2 regions of the Shewanella sp. SM74 genome follow, and region 1 is predicted to be linked to the other one. Evidence: riboswitches for the same ligand, from Rfam matches in the RefSeq annotation. Region 1 holds a riboswitch; the other holds the start of a gene.
What was found. A riboswitch is a leader RNA that binds a small molecule or an ion and turns the genes downstream of it on or off. The one in region 1 is predicted to bind cyclic di-GMP.
Positions count from the first base shown of each region.

Region 2: linked by a shared signal. The riboswitch ahead of gbpA (N-acetylglucosamine-binding protein GbpA) and the one ahead of L5M49_RS08495 (glycosyl hydrolase family 18 protein) in region 1 are both predicted to bind cyclic di-GMP.

Region 1 covers NZ_JAKKRZ010000006.1:145,237-148,430, forward strand. Annotated here, with positions in the region: gene L5M49_RS08490 (ROK family protein) at 115-900, shown strand; cyclic di-GMP riboswitch class I at 1,274-1,362, shown strand; gene L5M49_RS08495 (glycosyl hydrolase family 18 protein) at 1,476-3,194, shown strand, end outside.
Region 2 covers NZ_JAKKRZ010000004.1:117,059-120,252, forward strand. Annotated here, with positions in the region: gene norR (nitric oxide reductase transcriptional regulator NorR) at 1-125, shown strand, start outside; gene L5M49_RS06260 (TMEM165/GDT1 family protein) at 176-730, opposite strand; cyclic di-GMP riboswitch class I at 1,141-1,240, shown strand; gene gbpA (N-acetylglucosamine-binding protein GbpA) at 1,364-2,809, shown strand.

The DNA of each region.
Region 1 (3,194 bases):
CCTTAAAAATTAGCAACTTAAGTTTTATTCAATCGCTAACATTTGGACCCTATGCTAACATTTGCCATCTCTACTCGGGGTCAGAGTGGGGCACATGTATCAGTGGAGTAAGCGATGCAAATACTAACAATAGATGTGGGCGGTACCAAAGCCCTGTTCGAACTTCAGCTCGCGGGGCATACAGAACAATATAAAATCCCCACAGGTGAAGGTTTTAAAATTGAAGAGTTAAATAATCAAATTGCGGCGTTTGAACGTGATTATGATTTACAGCATTACCAACTAGCGATTGCCGTACCTGGACTGGTACAAAATAATCGTTTGGTTTCTTGTAAATCTTTACCCGGACTCAATGGATTGAGCTTCGATACAGTCAAAACCCAGGGTGAGCTTAAGTTTATCTGCAACGATATCGATGCGGGTATGCAAGCGACTTGTGATGCCAAATATGCCTGTGAGTTATTGGTCATGTGCGGCACTGGGATCGGTATGTCTATTGCTTTTAATGGACAAGTCTTTACGGGAGCGACGGGCGTGGCGGGGGAGTTGGGGCCTTGTCGCGTGATGACAGAATCTGGTGAGTTTAGTTTAGAGCAACTGGCCAGTGGCGATTCAGTGCGCAGCCGCAAAATCTCCACTCAGGATGATTTATATCGCGCGGGCAGTTATCTCGGCATGGGATTAGCGTGGGCGGTTAATTTATTTAATCCCAATCGAATTTGGCTTGCTGGCGGTATGATGAATAGCGCTCCTTACTACAAAGGCTGCCTCGAAAGCTTAAAGCAAATGGCATTGAGCGCGCCCTTAGCTGAGATGAAAATCAATCGTGTCGATGATATGGAAACCTTGGTTTGCCGCGGTTTATCTGTGATGCTCGCAAGGGACTATCCTCGTGCATAAGGATCATAAATAACCCCGTGTATAAGGATCATAAATGCCCCGCGCATAAGGATCATCATGTTGCTCGACAATGGTTTGCGCCATGAATGTTTAGTGATTGGGTTTTAGCTGCATAAGTGACGTAAATTGTGAAATATAAAGCAGGACTTGTGATGCCTTTGGCATATCGAGTCCTGTTTTTTATTCTTAAAGTATTCAGATAATCCTCATTACCCAAAGTAAATATTAGCGATAGTTTAATTTGCATAATTCCTTTCTTATCAGATGACTAGTTCTATTTACGATTTTAGCCAATAACGCAGTTGATAATATTTTGTTGCAATTTTATTGCGCTTACGCTTATGCTGATATTTACAATGACAACGTTGTCATTGTGTGTAAAAGGCAAACCAGTTGAAAAACTGGGACGCAAAGCCTCCGGTCTAAGGGTTCGTCTGTACCTATGATAGCGGGGATACCACAGGTTTTTCTTCGTGCAGTTGTCAGTCGTTTTGCATGGTTTTAAGAGAGTGCTGTTTCCTGTCTACGCTTTGTTTGCCTTATTGATTCATATAAAAATTCAATAGGGATATCTCATGTTCAAGACTCAAATTTCAACATCAGCCTTGCTAGTGGCATCAGCGCTGGCATCTACCATCAGTGCCAGTGTTTTTGCAGCGGCGCCCGGTAAACCGACTTTAGGTTGGGGCGAAACTAAGTTCGCTATTATTGAAGTGAATCAAGCGGCTACCGCTTACAATCAATTAGTTACGGTGAAAGATGCCGCCGATGTCTCCGTCAGTTGGAACCTTTGGAGTGGCGATGTGGGCAATAGAGCCCAAGTGTTACTCAACGGCAATGTAGTTTGGGAAGGCCCATCTGGCGCGTCGGGAACCGCTAACTTTAAGGTGAACAAGGGCGGCCGTTATCAGATACAAGTACAACTGTGTAACAGCGATGGCTGTACGGCGAGCGATGCTAAACAAATCCTCGTGGCTGATACCGACGGCAGCCATTTAGTGCCACTCAATGCTCCCCTAAAAGAAAACAACCGTCCCTATGCTAATAAATCAGGCAAAGTGGTGGGCGGTTACTTTGTCGAATGGGGCGTATACGGTCGTAAATTCCCGGTCGATAAGATACCTGCACAAAACTTAACCCATATTTTATATGGCTTTACCCCAATTTGTGGTGGTGATGGCATCAATGATAGCTTGAAAGAAATCGAAGGTAGTTTCGAAGCGTTGCAACGTGCCTGTAGTGGTCGTGGTGATTTTAAAGTTGCGATTCACGATCCTTGGGCAGCGATTCAAATACCGCAGGCGGGAGTGAGTGAGCATTCAGATCCTTACAAAGGTAACTTCGGTCAATTGATGGCACTTAAGCAAGCACATCCAGATTTGAAGATTTTACCTTCGGTCGGTGGTTGGACCCTCTCGGATCCCTTCTTTTTCTTCGGTGATAAAACCAAGCGCGATATCTTTGTCGCTTCGGTGAAAGAGTTTCTACAGACATGGAAATTCTTCGATGGCGTGGATATCGACTGGGAATTTCCAGGGGGAAATGGCGCTAACCCAAATTTAGGTAATGCCAATGACGGTGAAACCTATGTGACTCTGATGCGTGAACTGCGGGCTATGCTTGATGAACTAAGCGCCGAAACGGGTCGTACCTATGAGCTGACCTCAGCTATTAGCGCTGGTGACGATAAAATTCAAAAAGTCGATTATCAGGCTGCTCAGCAGTACATGGATTACATCTTCTTGATGAGTTACGACTTTAATGGTGGTTGGACTAATACTGAACTCGGCCATCAAACCAATCTGTATGAAGCGAGTTGGGATCCCAATACCCGTTACACCACAGCTAATGGCGTTAATGCGCTGTTAGGCCAAGGTGTGACCCCAGGGAAAATTGTGGTCGGTGCCGCTATGTATGGCCGCGGTTGGACAGGTGTCAATGGCTACAGTGGTAATAATCCTTTCACGGGGACGGCAACGGGCAAAGTAAAAGGTACTTGGGAAGCTGGTGTGGTGGATTATCGTCAGATAGCGAACGATTACATGGGAAGTGGTTGGACTTACAGCTATGACGAAACGGCCGAGGCGCCATCTTTGTTCAAGGCATCTACTGGCGATTTAATCACTTTCGATGATGCTCGTTCAGTTAAAGCCAAGGGGCAATATGTGCTTTCTAATCAACTTGGTGGGCTTTTTGCGTGGGAACTTGATGCCGATAATGGTGACATTCTGAATGCCATGCACGAAGGTTTAGGTCATGGTGAAGGCACCACTCCGCCAGTGAATAAAGCGCCC
Region 2 (3,194 bases), on a different contig from region 1:
AGCGTCAACTTATTCGTCAAGTTTTAGCCGCGAATCAACAAAATTGGGCTGCGTGTGCAAGAATATTGCAAATCGATACAGGTAATTTGCACCGACTTGCAAAACGGTTAGGTTTAAAAGAATAAAATATTGCGTGAAGAAATTTTATTCTGCAGCAAAACCCCTGCCTCGATTCTTAGAAGAACAGTGTTGCTACGCCTAAGAGTGCGAACAATACGGCGCAGCCACGATGTATCCACAACATAGGCAATTTTTCAGCGCTGAAGTGGCCTGCGATCACTACGGGTACGTTAGCAAGCAGCATGCCTAAGGTTGTGCCAGCAACCACCATAGTTAATGAATCGTATTTTGCGGCTAATACCACAGTTGCGATTTGCGTTTTATCCCCCATTTCGGCGATAAAAAACAGGATAAAGGTAGCGAGAAAGGGGCCCATTTTATAGAAACGGCTCTCTTCTGCATCGACTTTATCTGGGATTAACACCCAAAGAGCGATCGCGAAGAAGGACGCAGCCACTAAATAACGTGCAAGATCTGGGCTTACCCAGTTAATGGCCCATTGACCAATCCAAGCGGCGGCAAAATGGTTAAATAATGTCGACAGCAAAATACCTAAAATAATGGCGGTTTTATTTTTAAATCTTGCGGCGAGGATTAGTGCAAGTAATTGAGTTTTATCACCAATTTCGGCGATAGCAACCGTAAAGGTTGAGGCAAGTAGGGCTTCCAAGTGTGATCCTTTAGGGGTGGTTATGACATAAGCACAATAAACCGTCCACCCCTAGGTGCGGTAATTGTGCTCAGGTCTTGCTGGGCAAATCTATGATTTGCTGTGAACACCATGGCATGTTGCCAAGTATGTTGATGTTCACCCTAGATGACGATGGTTCGAAATCCAGTTAGCTACTCCCCCGAAGCGAGGTGGGCATTATACCTAGGTAAGATTTAGTTTCAAGCACGAGTTTATAACAGTAGGTGCTGATAAATGTTTGACGGGTGTCAGAAAAATACCGATTCACATTCTGTAACTTAATGAATGTAAATGAATTATTTTTTGACAACGTTGTCTTTTGTTGCTAATTTAGCCAAGTCATTTCTACTTAGTTACATACTGTTAACTCGTAGTGACTCAATGATAACGACTGTATTTGGCAAACTAATTGAAAAGTTAGGACGCAAAGCTTCCGGTCTAAGGTTGTAAATGGATTTTTTAGTGAACTAAGATAGCGGAGTTGCCGCAGAATTCGATTTCTGTGAAAGATAAACGACTGCTGTTTAATGCTGTTGTTTGCCCAAATACCACTTTTATATCTAAGCCTATCATTATGTTTAGGATGATAGGCAATCAATGGAGTGCATTAAAGTGGCAAATCCTACTGTTTTTTCCCCTATTTCTAAATTGAGTTTATTGGCCGCGGCAGTAATGGCGACGAATGCGTTTGTGAGTATCTCTGCGCAGGCGCACGGTTATGTTGTGGCACCTGAATCGCGTTCATATGCCTGTAAAACAGGTAAAAATGCCAATTGTGGTGCGGTGCAATGGGAGCCGCAAAGTGTTGAGGGGCCATCGGGTTTTCCTGAATCAGGTCCTGCTGATGGCAAATTGGCGAGTGCTGGCAATGGTGCTTTTTCACCTTTGGATGAACAAAGTCCGAGCCGTTGGGCAAAGACGGATATTAAAGCGGGCTGGAATAAGTTCAGTTGGCAGTTCACAGCAAACCATGTCACCCGTAATTGGCGTTACTATTTAACTCGCCAAGATTGGAACCCAAACCAAGCTTTGAGTCGAGCGAGCTTTGACTTAGCACCCTTTTGCGTAGTTGATGGTGGTATGGAACAGCCGCCTAAGTTAGTGACCCATGACTGCTACGTGCCAGAAGGTCGCAGTGGTTATCAAGTGATCTTGGCCGTGTGGGAAGTGGGAGATACGACGAATAGTTTCTACAATGCTATCGATGTGAACTTGGGCTCGGGTCCTGTTGTGCCGAGTGAATGGCAAGATGTGGGGGATATCAATCCGTCACTCGATCTAAAAGCAGGCGATAAAGTGATGACCCGGGTGTTTGACGCCAATGGTGAGCAAGCGGCTAAGCAAACAGTCATTACCATTAGCGATGCGACTCAAGGTGATAAACAAAATTGGCCTTTCCTATTAGCAAGCGCGATTAATGCCCAGCAGTCCCAGTTAAAAGCGGGACAAAAAAATGCATCGGGTGTGATTGAGCCTGTGTATGGCAAAAACGACATTTTTACAGCGAAAAACTCAGGTATTGAGCGTGTCGAAGTAGGATTTGATTTAGCTCCTGCTCCGGGCAACAGCTTAGAAGTCACTTCACTTGCCGATGATTATCAAATTATCGATGGTGCGGCGAAGGTCAGCTTTGATGTGACCAGTAACGCCGAGATGCTAGTGTCAGCGTATTTGTTTAGCCATGATGGCACAGCGGCAGGTTTTGTGAGCCAAACTGTTAACAATACCAGTGCTAGCTTAGTGTTAGACGTCGTTGAGCCTAAAGCTGGGCATTATCATTTGCAGGTAAAAGCTGAGCCTAAACAAGGTGATGTTATTCAGCAGAACTTTGATCTCTTCTTAAAGGACCAAGCTCCTGCACCAGAAGCTGATTTTGTATTCCCAGCAGGCGTGAAAGGTTACGTTGCAGGTACTACAGTGTTACAGCCTAAAAATGGCAAAGTGTATCAATGTAAGCCATTCCCTTATAGCGGCTATTGCGTGCAGTGGTCGGCTTCTGCCACTGGATTTGAACCAGGTGTTGGCGCTTCTTGGGCTATGGCGTGGACTGAGCTGTAAATTAACTTTTTGAGTTAATCAATTCTCAACATGATGTGATTGGGCTTAAACATATCCGTGTGTTTAAGCCCTTTTTGTCTGCATCGGATGGAAAAAGACCGGCTTTATTTTGATTCGAGCCTAATACAAGATTACAGGTATTCTCAACAAAGGTAGCGCTTTTGTTGGCTTGTATATTTTCGTTTATCACAGCGCTATTAAGTTGTTACCGTACCGTTTGCTGCCCTTCTTTGTTCACAACTGGCTTGCCCACTGGGTTTGGCTCTGTTAATGTCCCAAACTATCTATTTAATCGATGCTTATATCGGTACATTAATTTGGGCTATCACAATTGAAAGTCATGCCATTTTTCAATAATCGATTTAGTTAGCCTCAATGGCTACTG